Regions from separate parts of the Telluria sp. ZT3P26 genome, predicted to be linked through region 1. Evidence: predicted binding sites of a transcription regulator. Region 1 holds the regulator's gene; each other region holds the start of a gene.
The links. The regulator sigma-54, encoded in region 1, starts transcription at its own class of promoters, with help from an activator protein. The targets are predictions, from matches to a motif close to TGGCANGNAANCTGCTTT.

Region 1 (3,657 bases):
AAGGCGGTCATGCGCATCGGGGGTCCTCATCGGTTCATGAAGCCACGATGTTTGCACCGCCTGCACGAAAAGTCACGCGCAAACGGATATGCATGAAGAGGCTTACGCGAGATGGCGCAGCGGATGCGCATGCGCCGGCCACACCGGCGCAAAGAAGTGCGCCACCATCGCGTCGGTCACGAGGTCGAGCGACGGCGGATTCCATTGCGGCGCATTGTCCTTGTCGATGACGAGCGCGCGCACGCCTTCGAGTACCTCACCATGCTCGAAGTTGCGGCGCACGAGCGAGCGCTCCAGGCGCAGGCAGTCGGCGACATCGAGCGATGCGCCGCGCCGCAGCAGCTCGCGCGTCACGCACATCATCAACGGCGAGCGCTGACGCATCGCGCGCAATGCCTTCTGCGCGAATGGCGTGTCGTCACCCTCGAGCGACGCCATGATTGCCGCCACCGAGTCCGCGCCAAAATGCGCATCGATGCATGCGCGGTTGGCCTGCAGTTCGCTCTCGCCGGCGTGCGCCGTGGCGAACGCGCGGATCGCCGCCGGCAGATCCGCGCCCGGCGTCGCCTCGATCAGCGACTGCAACGCCGGCAGGTCGGCGCCCGGCACGAACACGTCGGCCAGGCCCACGTACAGCGCGTCGGCCGCGCCGATCGTCAGGCCGGTCAAGCCCAGGAACATCCCCAGTTGGCCCGGTGCGTGTGACAGGAAATGGCTGCCGCCGACATCGGGAAACAGGCCGATATTCACCTCGGGCATCGCCATCTTGGTGCGGTCGGTGACGATGCGCAGGCCGCAATCGGGCCCGCCCTGCGCGATGCCCATGCCGCCGCCCATGACCACGCCGTCCATCAGCGCGATATACGGTTTCGGATAAAAATGGATCAGGTGATTGAGCGCGTATTCTTCGGTGAAGAAATCCTCGAGCAGTGCGCTGCCGCCCTGCGGCGAGGCGTTGCCGACGTCGTGGAAGAAACGGATATCGCCGCCCGCGCACAGCGCTTTTTCGCTGCTGCTGGTGATCACCACCGCATCGACGGCGGCGTCATGCTGCCAGTCGAGCAGGATCGCGGTCAGCGCGCGCACCATGTCCAGCGACAGCGAATTGAGCGCCTTGGGACGGTCGAGGGTGATGATGCCGGCGCGGTTGGCGATGCGGGTCAGGACGTGTTCGGACATGGCGTGATCCATCGAAAGGAAACACGTATTTTACCGGCAGCGGGATGCAAAAAGGGCGTCCCGAAAAGACGCCCCTGGCGATGTTAACCTGCGCTCGAATCAGGCGGCAGCGACGTCTGCTTCGTCGACGTCCAGGCGTTTGATCGATGTTCGGTTATGGTCTTTCAGCATCTGCTTGTGCTTCAGGATTTGTCGATCCAGTTTATCCATCAACATGTCGATTGCGGCATACAGGTCTTGCGCGACGCTCGCCACGTGCAGGGTCTTGCCCGACACCTGGACGTTGATTTCAGCTTTTTGCCTTTTTTCTTTTTCAGTGAGGTTATCGACGGCCAGGAAGACGTGGGTATCTATGACTTGATCGAAATGGCGAATAATGCGCTCGAGCTTATTCTGAACGTATTCACGGATGGCAGGGGTTACTTCGAGATGGTGACCACTGATGGTGAGGTTCATACACACTCCTTTGAAGATGTCACGTCGCTTGCACCACACAGGAGCTGAAGGCACAGACTGTATGAGCGGCGTTGTTACAAGGCTTTGCGGAGACTGACGGGGGGGATCTTGAGCGCTTCACGGTATTTTGCGACCGTCCTGCGCGCAATGACCATGCCTTGTTCCCCGAGCATTTCCGCGATCTTGCTGTCGGATAATGGATTCTTAGGGTCTTCTGCTCCTGTCAATTGTGCGATGAGCGCACGGATTGCCGTTGAGGATGCTTCGCCTCCCGCTTCGGTGGCAACGTGGCTACCGAAGAAATACTTCAACTCGAACATGCCGTGCGGGGTCAGCATGTATTTCTGGGTTGTGACACGAGAGATCGTGCTCTCGTGCAGACCTAGTGTATCAGCTATCTCGCGCAAAACAAGGGGCCGCATGGCAACCGCGCCATGGCTGAAAAAGTTGCGCTGGCGTTCGACGATCGCCTCGGCCACACGCAGGATCGTGTCGAAACGCTGGCGCATGTTCTTGATGAGCCACTTCGCCTCCTGCATCTGCGCGCCCATCTGGCTCTCGCTGCGGCCCTGCTTGAGCATCGTGGCGTACAGGCTGTTCACGCGCAGGCGCGGCATCACGTCCGGGTTCAGCGTGACCGCCCAGCCGTTCTTGGCACGGCGCACGATCACGTCCGGCACCACGTAATCCGACACGTTCGACGCGAACGCGGCGCCCGGATGCGGATTGCACTGGCGGACCACGGCCTGCACTTCGCGCAGGTCTTCGTCGTCGCAATCGAGCGCCTTTTTCAGCTTGCTGTATTCGCGCTGCGCGAACCAGGTCAGGTAGCCTTCGACGATCTTCAGGGCCATGCGGCGCGTGACCATCGGCACGCCCGGCATGCGCCGGATCTGCAGCGCCAGGCATTCGGCCGCGCTGCGCGCGCCCACGCCCACCGGGTCCATGCTCTGCACCATCGCCAGCGCGCAGCGCAGTTCGTCGAGGTCGACCTCGAGTTCTTCGGGCAGGCGTGCGTGGATGTCGTCGAGCGGTTCTTCCAGGTAGCCGTTGTCATCGAGCGCGTCGATCACCAGTTCGGCCAGCGCGCGGTCGCGGGTTGACAGCAGCGTTTCGCGCACCTGCTCCATCAGGTGTTCGCGCAGCGTGATGGCGCACGCTTCCAGCTGCGGGCGGCCGTCTTCGTCGTCGCTGCTGCTGCCACTGCCGGACGACGCGCCGCTGCCTTCGCTCCAGTCATTGTCGGGCCGGTCGCCATCGACCGCGCCGCCTTCAGCGCCCTCGCCCTCGGCCGGGGCGCTGCCCTCGCCTTCGGCCTGCTGGCCCGGCGCCGGCGGCGCCTCGCCGGGTGCCGGCGCATTGTTGATCGCCCCATCGGCCAGCAAGCGCACCGAATGATCGAGCGGATCGTCGAGCCTTTCGAGCAGCGGGTTATCACCCAGTATCTGCTCGATCTCCTGGTGCAGTTCGAGCGTCGACAGTTGCAGCAACCGGATCGATTGCTGCAGCTGTGGCGTGAGCGCCAGGTGCTGCGAAGTGCGGAGCTGAAGGGACTGTTTCATCAATTGGTCATGGCTTACATGCGGAAATGTTCACCAAGGTACACGCGGCGCACCGACTCGTCGGCGATGATATCGTCGGGCCGGCCGGATGCGAGCACCGCGCCCTGATTGATGATGTAGGCGCGGTCGCAGATGCCAAGCGTCTCGCGGACATTGTGGTCGGTGATCAGGACGCCGATCTTGCGCTCCTTGAGGAAGCGCACGATGCGCTGGATCTCGATCACGGCGATCGGGTCGACGCCGGCAAAGGGTTCGTCAAGCAGCACGAAGCGCGGGTTGGTCGCCAGTGCACGCGCGATCTCCACGCGGCGGCGCTCGCCGCCCGACAGCGACAGCGCCGGGTTCTCGCGCAGCTTCTCGATCTGCAGGTCGGCCAGCAAGGTATCGAGGCGGTCGTTGATCTCGGTTTTGGTGAGCGACTTGCCGTTGACCTTCTGCAGTTCGAGCACGGCGCGGATGT
Region 2 (3,657 bases), on a different contig from region 1:
CGCTCGACTACGCAATCGGTCCGCTGCGCGCGCAGCAAACGCGCGCGCTGCTGGCCGCGCGCATGCGCACCGGCTTTGCCGTCGCAACGCCAGCTGCGTCCACGCCGGCCGACGCCGAACTGCGCGCGCTGCTCGCGTTGCGTACCGCCTGCCAGCAGGCGCTGGACGACGCCGACGACAGCGCGCGCTTTGCCGCGCACCTGTGCACCGCGCTGACAGGCTGGCCGGGCGTCGTGCATGCGGCGCTGTTCCAGCATCGCGACGGCGACCTTCACCTCGAGGCCGAGCAGGGCGTGGCGGGCCTGCACCTGTCGGCGCTGCTCGGGCAAGAAGGCAGGCTGCTGCAGTCGCCGCTGCGCCATGCCTTCCCGGGGTTGCTGGCGGCAATGACGGGCGAATTGACGCTGCTCGATGCACCCGACAAGCCTGGTGAGCCTGCGCTTGCTGCCTGCCTGCAGGCGTGTGGCGCGCGCATGGCCGTCGGTGTGCCGATCCCGGGGCAGGGGCCGGGCGGCCCAATGGGTTCCCTGTGCCTGCTGTTCGGTAACGCCCGCCCGTTCTCGCTGGCGCAGTTACAGGCGCTGGACGACCTGGCCGGCCTGGCCGGCTATGGCCTGCGCATGGCCGAGGTCACGCGCGAGAACGAGGCGCTGCTGGCGCGCGTCACGCACCTGGCCTCGACCGATGCCCTGACCGATCTGGCCAACCGGCGCCATGGCGAAGCCTTGCTGGAACAGGAGATCAGGCGCGCACGCCGCTACCGGCTGCCGCTGGCCCTGATCGCCCTGGATATCGATCGCTTCAGCCAGATCAACGACACCTTTGGCCAGCCGGTGGGCGACCTCGTGCTGCGCACGGTGGCCGACACGGCGCGCGCGATGCTGCGCGCGAGCGACGTGCTCGTACGGTCGGGCGGCGAAGAATTCCAGGTCATTGCCTCGCACACGAGCGCCATCGACGCGCTGAAGATGGCCGAGAAGCTGCGCGCGGCGATCGAACAGGTGGAAATTCCCGGTTGCGACCACGTGACGATCAGCCTCGGGGTGGCCCAATTGGGCGAAGGCGAGAGCGGCGACTCGATGGCGGTGCGGACCCACGCCGCATTGGCGCGCGCCAAGCGGGCCGGCCGCAACTGCATCGAGCTGGCGATGTCCTGACGCGTTCGGGTGCAGCGCGCACCTTCGCGGTGCGCGCCGCTTGCAAAATAAGCGTCCCACGCCACGTCAGGACGCTGGCACACATCGTGCTGTTTCATCAAGCATGCGCGATTGCACCTCCACCGATGCACCCACCGTCTTCCCCGCCTGGCAAGCCAGCCTGGCGCTGGGCTTCGCGCGCGATGGCGACACGACGCGCCTCGTACGCCGCGCGCACCGCGGCCCGCTGCGTGTGCAGAAGGCGCTGTATCCGGAAGGCCCCGGCGCCTGCCACGTGATCGTCGTGCACCCGCCGGGCGGCGTGGTCGGGGGCGACCGGCTCGAAATCGACATTGACGCCGGTCCTGCCTGCAGCGTGCTGGCCACCAGCCCCGGCGCGGCCAAGTGGTACCGCGCGAACGGCCGCGTGTCGCAGCAGGCGGTACGCCTGCGCATTGCTGCCGGCGCCGCCATCGAGTGGCTGCCGCAGGAAACCATCTTCTATGACGCGGCCAGCGTCGACCTCGAACACGACGTCGATCTGGCTGCCGGCAGCACCTATATCGGCAGCGAAGTGCTGTGCTTCGGGCGCGTGGCGGCCGGTGAAGCGTTCACGCGCGGGCAGGTACGCCAGCGCACGCGGATCCGCCAGCATGGGCGCCTGTTGTGGTGGGAGCAGGGCATCCTGACCCCGGACGGCATCGCCAGCCCCCTCGGCATGCGCGGTCACGCGGTGTGCGCGACCTTTCTTGCCGTCGGCCGGCCCGTGCCCGCCGCGCTGCAGGCGCGCGTGCGCGCGCTCGACCCGCAGCTGGCATCGAGCCAGGTGAAATCGGTGTTTGTCGCGCGCTTTCTCGGCGACGACGGCGAAGCGGCGCGCGCCGTCATGGCGCAGGTATGGGCATTGCTGCGCCCCCATCTGCTCGACCGCCCGGCGTGCCCGCCGCGCATCTGGCTTACCTAGACTGGCTTACCTGGAACGGACCCGCCCATGGACCTGACGCCCCGCGAAAAAGACAAGCTGCTGATCTTCACTGCCGCGCTGCTGGCCGAACGCCGGCGCGCACGCGGCCTGAAGCTGAATTACCCCGAAGCCGTGGCACTGATCACGGCGGCCATCATGGAAGGCGCGCGCGATGGTCGCAGCGTGGCCGAGCTGATGAGCGAAGGCACCATGATCCTCGCGCGCAGCGACGTGATGGAGGGCGTGCCCGAGATGATCCCGGACATCCAGGTCGAGGCCACGTTCCCGGACGGGACCAAGCTCGTGACCGTCCACCATCCGATCCCCTAGCCGGAGCCCACCGTGATCCCAGGCGAATACTTCCTTGACGACGGCGATATCGAACTCAACGCCGGCCGGCGTACGGCCACTGTGGTCGTGGCCAATGCCGGCGACCGGCCGGTGCAGGTCGGCTCGCATTATCACTTTTACGAAGTCAATCCGGCGCTGCAGTTCGAGCGCGACGCTGCGCTCGGCATGCGGCTGAATATCGCGGCCGGGACTGCGGTGCGCTTCGAGCCGGGCCAGCGCCGCACGGTGGAACTGGTCGACCTGGCCGGCGAGCGGATCGTGCATGGCTTCCAGGGGCGCGTGTCGGGGCCACTGCCCGTGCCTCTGGTATCGGGAGACGCATGATGGTCACGCTCAGCCGCCAGGCCTACGCCGACATGTATGGCCCGACCACGGGCGACCGGATCCGCCTGGCCGACACCGACCTCTTGATCGAGATCGAACGCGACTTCGCCACCTACGGCGAAGAAGTCAAGTTCGGCGGTGGTAAAGTCATTCGCGACGGCATGGGCCAGTCGCAGCGCCTGCGCGACGGCGTGATGGACACCGTGATCACCAACGCCGTCATCGTCGACCACTGGGGCATCGTCAAGGCCGACATCGGCATCAAGGATGGCCTGATTGCCGCCATCGGCAAGGCCGGCAACCCGGATATCCAGCCGGATGTCACGATGGCCATTGGCGGGGCCACCGAAATCATCGCCGGCGAAGGCATGATCGTCACGGCCGGCGGCGTCGATACGCACATCCACTTCATCTGTCCGCAGCAGATCGACGAAGCGCTGTACTCGGGGATCACGACGATGCTGGGCGGCGGCACGGGGCCCGCCGTCGGCACCGCGGCCACGACCTGCACGCCGGGCGCCTGGCATATTCATTCAATGCTGCAGGCGGCGGACGCGTTCCCGATGAACCTGGGCTTTTTCGGCAAGGGCAACGTCAGCCAGCCCGGCCCGCTGGAAGAGCAGATCCATGCGGGCGCCGTGGGCCTGAAGCTGCACGAGGACTGGGGCAGCACGCCCGCCGCGATCGATAACTGCCTGTCGGTGGCCGAACGACTGGACGTGCAGGTGGCGCTGCACTCCGACACGCTCAACGAGGCGGGCTTTCTGGAGTCGACCGTGGCAGCGTTCAAGGGCCGCACGATCCACACCTTTCACACCGAGGGTGCTGGCGGCGGGCACGCGCCGGACATCATCGCGGCCGTTGGCTACGACAACGTGCTGC
Region 3 (3,657 bases), on a different contig from region 1:
CGACCCAGTTCACGCCCTACCAGCACAAGCAGGTGCGTATCCTGGAATTCCCGAACTACCAGCGCTTCGCGCAATCGTTCGCCAACACGATCCCGTTCTCGGAATCGATCGGCTTCATCGCCGACCTGCGCGACAAGGAAGACATCGACTACGTGTTCTACGTGACGGCGCACGAGATGGCGCACCAGTGGTGGGGCCACCAGGTCACGGCCGCGAATGTGCAGGGCGCGAGCATGCTGATCGAATCGCTGGCGCAGTACTCGGCGCTGATGGTGATGGAGAAGGAATACGGCCCGCACCAGATGCGCCGTTTCCTGCGCTATGAACTGGACCGCTACCTCAGTTCGCGCAGTGCCGAGAAGATCGAGGAACTGCCGCTGGTGCGCGTGGAAAACCAGGACTACATCCACTACCGCAAGGGCAGCCTGGTCTTCTACCGCCTGCGCGACGAGATCGGCGAAGCGGCACTGAACCGCGCCCTCAAGCGCTTCCTGCAGGACAAGGGCTATCAGGAGGCGCCGTTTGCGACATCCGCCGAACTGGTCGACTACATCCGCGCCGAAGCCCCGGTGGGCAAGCACGCGCTGATCGCCGACCTGTTCGAGCGCATCGTCTTCTACGATAACCGCGTGACCGAAGCGAAGGCCGTCAAGCGCCCGGACGGGCAGTGGGACGTGACGATGAAACTGCATCTGGCGAAAATGCAGGCCGACGGCAAGGGGCAGGAAACGCCGCGCACCTATGACGAAGCCGTGGAGATCGGCGTGTTCGCACGCGCGAAGGATGCCAAGGAATCGGACGAGCGGGTGCTGTTATTGGAGAAGCGCGTACTGCAGGGCGAGAATCCGACCGTGACGGTGACCGTCAAGGAGCAGCCGTTCGACGTTGGCATTGACCCGTACAACAAGCTGATCGACCGCGTGGCGCGTGACAACCGCAAGGAGGTCAGCATCGATTGACGCCCGCCGGCTACGCGCTCAGGCGCTTTTACTCGCGCCTGAGCGCGTAGCCGGCGAAGTGCTTCCACGAGCCGTCCGGCTGCGCCGCGTCGAGCGCGAACTGCCACGTCGCGCCCGCCGGATCGAAGCGCCAGGTATTGCGAAACGGGCCGCTCGGGTAGGGAATGGTGAAGGTGACGACGTTGCCGGTGATGTCGCCGCTTCCGTGCGGGATCGAGTATTTTGCGCCGAAGCTGTCCATCCAGTGCGCGATGACGGTCTTTGTGGCGGCGTCGTAGCCGACGAAGACGGCCGCTTCGTACTGCGCGGGCACCTGCACGTCCTGCATGCGCAGCTCGGTGAATGTGCCGTGCAAGGCCGGCCTGGCAACCATGCGGTAGGTGACCGGTTTGCCCCGCACATCACCTGTCATGGTCCAGGCGCCATCGAGCTGGCGCAGGATCTCGGGACGCACGTCACCGCCGGCAGGGGATGACTGCGCATGGAGCGACGCCGGCAGGGCCAGCATGGTGCAGGTGGTGATCAGCGCGGCATACTGTCGGGTCATCGTGGTCTCCGTAAAGACGACCAGTATAAGCCGGGATGCGCGTCAAAAGATGGCGACACGGGTGTGGCGCCACTGCCGCCGAGGCCGCCCGCGCAAGGCGGGCTGGCCTGTGGGCTGTTTAATGCTTGTCGAGCGTTGGCGGCACGACGATCGTCGGGTCTTCCGGTGCGCCCGGGAACGGCGCGGTGGCCGACGGCGCGGCGCCTGGCATCGGAATCGCCGAGCTGCCCGAGGTCGCAGAGGCAGCTGACGTCGACGCGGTTGCCGTGGTGCTGCCTGCACCCAGTCTGGCTTCGAGCTCACTCACGCGCAGTTCGAGCGCCTCGAGCTTGGTGCGGGTCTTGGCCAGCACCTGGGCCTGGATATCGAATTCCTCGCGCGTGACCAGATCGAGCTTCGAAAAGCCCGACGTCATGGCCGCCTTCACATTGCGTTCAATGTCCTTGGCCGGACCGCTCTCGAGCGCCTGGTTGATCTTGCCCTGCAAGTCGCTGAAGAAGTTGCTGTTACTCATATCCATTTCCCTTTCTGCCGAGGCCGCACGCTCCATGATGGTGCAATGTGACCTGATGTAGTGCGCCGAACGGCCGTCTGGGTGCCGTGTGCGGTCCGTTGTGTTAGTGCAAAACCGATGTGGGGCGTGTTTACCAAAAAAACAAGGACCTTTTTCCTGTTTATGAGCTGGCACGCATCCTGCTAAATAAAGCGTAGACAAAGAACATCACAAGGATCCACAAGCAGTCATTTTTCACGTTGTTCATCAAGGGGGTTTGTCATGAAGTGCAAAGCAAAATTCAGCGCAATTGTCCTGGCAGTGTTGGCTCTTACCAGCGCGCCGGGCATGGCACAGGAACAACCCGCCGAACATCAGGTGAGCTACAACGCGAGCATCACCAGCGACTACCGTTACCGCGGTCTGTCGCAAACAGCCCTCGACCCGGCCCTCCAGGGCGGCGTCGACTATGTACATGGCCCATCCGGCTTCTACGTGGGCACCTGGCTTTCCACCATCAAATGGACGAAAGATCTGGGCGGCGACGGCAATATCGAATGGGACGTATATGGCGGCAAGCGCGGTCAGTTGAGCGACGCGATCAGCTATGACATTGGCGGCCTGTATTACTACTACCCGGACAATGGCCTGAACCCGAGCGCGAACACGTTCGAGCTGTACGGCAAACTCGGCTACGGCCCGGCCTACATCAAGTACTCGCACTCGACGACCAATCTGTTCGGCACTGCAGACAGCAAGCGCAGCGGCTACCTGGACGTGGGCGCCGACATCGACGTCAGCAACGGCTTCATCCTGAACCTGCACGTCGGGCGCCAGAAACTGAAGAACAACAGCGCGTTTTCGTACACCGACTACAAGGTCGGCGTCACCAAGGACTTCGGCGTCGCCACCGTGGCGCTGGCGTGGCACAAGGCGAATACCGACGCCTACCTGAGCCCGGAAGGCAAGAATCTCGGCAAGTCTGCCGCCGTGCTGTCCGTCTCAAAAACTTTTTGATTGCAAAAGAGGCAATACCATGAAAATGATCACCGCCATCATCAAGCCCTTCAAGCTCGACGAAGTGCGAGAGGCGCTGTCGGAAATCAACGTGCAAGGCATGACGGTGACCGAAGTGAAGGGTTTCGGTCGCCAGAAAGGCCACACCGAGCTGTACCGTGGTGCCGAGTACGTCGTCGACTTCCTGCCCAAGATCAAGATCGAAGCCGCTGTCGACGACGCCATCGTCGACCAGGTCATCGATGCGATCCAGGGCGCTGCCCGCACCGGCAAGATCGGTGACGGCAAGATCTTCGTGGCCGACCTGAACCAGGTCATCCGTATCCGTACCGGCGAGACCGGCAACGACGCACTGTAAGAGGGAATGTTTTCATGAAGCGTATAACTACAACGATACTGACCGCCTTGCTGGGCCTGGGCGTCGCCCTGCCGGCCATGGCGGCGCCGTCCATCAACAAGGGGGATACGGCCTGGATGTTCGTCGCCACGCTGCTGGTGATCCTGATGACCATTCCCGGCCTGGCGCTGTTCTACGGCGGCCTCGTGCGCGCCAAGAACATGCTGTCGGTGCTGATGCAGGTGATGATGGTATTTGCCCTCGTGATCGTGCTGTGGTGCCTGTACGGCTACTCGCTGGCCTT
Region 4 (3,657 bases), on a different contig from region 1:
CGCACCTGGGCCAGGCGCGCATCGTGCTCGGTACGCGGCTCTCGCTGCTGGCCTCGCTGCCGCATTTGCAGCTGATCGTGATCGACGAAGAACACGACCCGTCATATAAGCAGCAGGAAGGCTTGCGCTATTCGGCGCGCGACCTGGCCGTCTGGCGCGCGCACCAGCTCGGCATTCCGATCGTCATGGGCTCGGCCACGCCATCGCTCGAATCGTGGCACCACGCGCGCTCGGGGCGCTACACACGGCTCGACCTGCGCGAGCGCGCCGTCCAGGATGCCGTGCTGCCGCGCGTGCGCCTGATCGACATGGAGCGCGACCGCGGGCGCGACGGCCTGACCGCCGAGATGGTCGCCGCGCTGCGCCTGCGCCTGGAGCGTGGTGAGCAGTCACTGCTGTTCCTGAACCGGCGCGGCTACGCCCCCGTGATTTCGTGCGACGCCTGCGGCTGGATCAGCGACTGCACGCGCTGTACCGCCTTCATGGTGCTGCACAAGCCCGAGAACCGGCTGCGCTGCCACCACTGCAGCCTGGAGCTGCGCATCCCGCGCTCGTGCCCGACCTGCGGCAACGTCGACATCCAGCCACTGGGCCGGGGCACGCAGCGCGTCGAAGAAGGCTTGCGGGCGATGTTCCCCGAAGCGCGCATCCTGCGCATCGACGCCGACTCCACGCGCCTGAAGGGCAGCGCGCAGGCGGCGTTCGACAGCGTGCACCGGGGCGAAGTCGATATCCTGATCGGCACCCAGATGGTCGCCAAGGGCCACGACTTCAAGAAGCTCACGCTGGTGGGCATCCTGAACCCGGATACGGCGCTGTTCTCGCAGGACTACCGCGCCAGCGAGCGCCTGTTTGCGCAGCTGATGCAGGTGGCGGGACGGGCAGGGCGGGCTGGCGCGCCGTCCGAGGTACTGGTGCAGACGCGTTACGTGCAGCATCCGCTGTACGGCGCGGTGATGCGCCACGATTACGAGCGCTTTGCCGGCCAGTTGCTGGATGAACGGCGCGAAGCGGGGCTACCGCCGTACATGTACCAGGCCTTGCTGCGGGCCGAGGCGCGCGAGCTGCCGATCGCGATTGCATTTCTGGAGACGGCGCGTGATTGCCTGGCGCACGACGGGATCCTGATCAACGACCCGATCCCGATGACGATGACGCGGGTGCACAATATGGACCGCGCGCAGTTGCTGGTGGAGTCCAGCTCGCGCCCGGCCCTGCAGGCCTTCCTGCGCGAGTGGATGGAAACGCTGCGGGCCATGAAGGCCCGCGTGAAATGGTCGCTCGAAGTCGACCCGCTCGATATTTAAGCCACGCTGGCAGCCTTGCGCGCCGCCTGGCGCCGGCGGTTCGCGTAGCCCATCATGGCCAGGCCGGCGCCCAGCAGCAGGCCGGTGGCTGGCTCAGGTACTTCCGCGCTGGCGGGTTCCACGCCAAACGTGATGGTGCCGAAGTTCCAGATGCCATCGGCGCCGTCGATGTCGTCGAAATCAGTTTCAAAGAATTCCAGGCGCAGGATACCGTCGGCGCCGACTGCAAAACTCAGGCCGAGGTCGACCAGGTCAGCGAAACCGGAATAGGTTCCAGTCCCTGGATTTTCGTCGATGAAGCCTGGATTGAAGAAGAGGCCGTTAGCCTGGCTGGAGTCCTCGAACCCGAGCGTCAGTTCCGACAAATAGCTCGGACTGAACGCCGTCAGGTTGAACGTGTAGCTGACGGTGGTAATGATCGAATTGGCGCCGACATTGAACGTCAGCACGGTATTCGTCTCATCGCCGTAGAGGCCATGGCTCTCGATCCCACTGACATTGACGGCCAGGGGCGCGGCAAACACGGATGAGCAAACGAACAGCGACAGGCTGACCAGCAATCTGTTGAGCGAAGCGAATGTCATGACATCTCCTGGGGTGGGGTTGAGCCCGGGATGCATGCAAATACCGTGCCGCAGTGAAGAACTCATCCATGTTGTTGATTCCGTTAGGAAAAATCAAAGCAATATAAATTGTCATTCAGAATCTGTAAAAGTGGTCGACATTGCTTGCTGTACTGTTGGTTGCAAGCCTTGGGCGCGCCAGTGGGCATCCAGCCTGAAATGCCACCTGCGCACGTGAAATAGCGTATCGTTTTGCCTGTCAACAGCGAAAGAGCACCATGAAACAACTGAACGTGGATGTCGCCGTCATCGGCACCGGCACCGCCGGCATGACGGCCTATCGCGCGGCCAAGGCCCAGGGCGCGCGCACGGTGGTGATCGAGAGCGCACATTACGGCACCACCTGCGCCCGGGTCGGCTGCATGCCGAGCAAGCTCCTGATCGCTGCGGCCGAGACGGCGCACACGCTGCACACGTCCGGTCCGTTCGGCGTGCATGCCGGCGAAGTGCGGATCGATGGCCCGGCCGTGATGGCGCGCGTCCAGCGCGAACGCGACCGCTTCGTCGGCTTCGTGCTCGAGGCCGTGGAAGCCATTCCCGCCCAGGACCGCCTGCAGGGCCACGCGCGCTTTACCGGCCCGTGCACGCTGCAGGTCGACGACCATACCGAAATCCACACCGGGCGCGTCGTCATCGCCACCGGCTCGACGCCGCTGCGCCTGCCGCAGCTCGATAATGTCGGTCCCGGCATCGTCACCAGCGACGACGTGTTCTACTGGAATGACCTGCCAGCGTCTGTCGCCGTGATCGGCACCGGCGTGATCGGCCTGGAACTGGGCCAGGCCCTGAGCCGGCTCGGCGTGCGCGTGCGTTTCTACGCGCGCGGCGGCTCCATCGCCAATATCAGCGACCCCGAAGTGCTGCGCTGCGCGGCGCAGGTGCTGGGTGAGGAGGTCGATATCGCGTTCCAGACCGAGGTCGTGGGTGCGAAGCAGGAGGGCGACGAGGTGGTCTTGCATGTGCGCGACGCGCTGGGCAAGGAAAGCAGCGAACGCTTCCAGTACGTGCTGATGGCAGCCGGGCGCACGCCGAACGTGCATGACCTGGGGCTCGAACTGACTGGCCTGGAGCGGGGCGATGACGGCATCCCGACCTTCGACGCGCGCACGATGCAATGCGGCACCAGCCATATCTTCATCGCAGGCGACGCCAACAACGAGCGCCCGCTGCTGCACGACGCGGCCGATCACGGCAAGATCGCCGGCGACAATGCGGGCCGCTATCCCGACGTGCGCCCGGGCCTGCGCCGCACGCCGATCGCGGTGGCCTTCACCGAGCCGAATATCGCTACCCTGGGCAAGAGCTACCGGGAATTGTGCGCAGGGGGCCAACGCAAGTTCGCCGTTGGCAGCGTGTCGTTCGAGAACCAGGGCCGCAGCCGCGTCATGTTGCAGAACAAGGGGATGCTGCGCGTGTATGCCGAATACGGCTCGCGCCTGTTCCTGGGCGCCGAGATGATCGCGCCGCGCGCCGAACACCTGGCGCACCTGCTGTCATGGGCATGCCAGATGCGCCTGACGGTCGACCAGATGCTGGAGATGCCGTTCTACCATCCGGTGATCGAGGAAGGTGTACGCACGGCGCTGCGCGCCCTGGCGACCAGCCTGTCGCAGGGCGAGAGCGCGACCTACGCAGCCGAGACCCAGCCGGGCATCTAGGCCGCGTCGCCGGACCGCCGGACCGCCGGATCGCCGGACCGCCGGATCGCCGGACCGCCGGATCAGTTG

Region 2: a site for sigma-54 is predicted at 1,233-1,250, ahead of AC56LN_RS20775 (urease accessory protein UreD). Genes of this name have one in related genera too.
Region 3: a site for sigma-54 is predicted at 2,189-2,206, ahead of AC56LN_RS13750 (TorF family putative porin). Genes of this name have one in related genera too.
Region 4: a site for sigma-54 is predicted at 1,925-1,942, ahead of AC56LN_RS08385 (PEP-CTERM sorting domain-containing protein). Genes of this name have one in related genera too.

Annotation. Positions count from the first base shown of each region.
Region 1 covers NZ_JCASII010000006.1:83,732-87,388, reverse strand. The annotation lists gene AC56LN_RS19180 (DUF5694 domain-containing protein) at 1-17, opposite strand, end outside; gene AC56LN_RS19175 (enoyl-CoA hydratase/isomerase family protein) at 103-1,179, opposite strand; gene hpf (ribosome hibernation-promoting factor, HPF/YfiA family) at 1,279-1,635, opposite strand; gene AC56LN_RS19165 (RNA polymerase factor sigma-54) at 1,710-3,197, opposite strand; gene lptB (LPS export ABC transporter ATP-binding protein) at 3,212-3,657, opposite strand, start outside.
Region 2 covers NZ_JCASII010000007.1:124,823-128,479, reverse strand. The annotation lists gene AC56LN_RS20780 (GGDEF domain-containing protein) at 1-1,157, shown strand, start outside; gene AC56LN_RS20775 (urease accessory protein UreD) at 1,261-2,100, shown strand; gene AC56LN_RS20770 (urease subunit gamma) at 2,128-2,430, shown strand; gene AC56LN_RS20765 (urease subunit beta) at 2,443-2,775, shown strand; gene ureC (urease subunit alpha) at 2,775-3,657, shown strand, end outside.
Region 3 covers NZ_JCASII010000004.1:10,180-13,836, forward strand. The annotation lists gene AC56LN_RS13735 (ABC transporter permease/M1 family aminopeptidase) at 1-959, shown strand, start outside; gene AC56LN_RS13740 (DUF1579 family protein) at 988-1,506, opposite strand; partial or broken gene AC56LN_RS13745 (accessory factor UbiK family protein) at 1,787-2,020, opposite strand; gene AC56LN_RS13750 (TorF family putative porin) at 2,282-3,016, shown strand; gene glnK (P-II family nitrogen regulator) at 3,036-3,374, shown strand; gene AC56LN_RS13760 (ammonium transporter) at 3,389-3,657, shown strand, end outside.
Region 4 covers NZ_JCASII010000002.1:129,745-133,401, reverse strand. The annotation lists gene AC56LN_RS08390 (primosomal protein N') at 1-1,307, shown strand, start outside; gene AC56LN_RS08385 (PEP-CTERM sorting domain-containing protein) at 1,304-1,891, opposite strand; gene AC56LN_RS08380 (dihydrolipoyl dehydrogenase) at 2,149-3,588, shown strand; gene AC56LN_RS08375 (SRPBCC family protein) at 3,651-3,657, opposite strand, start outside.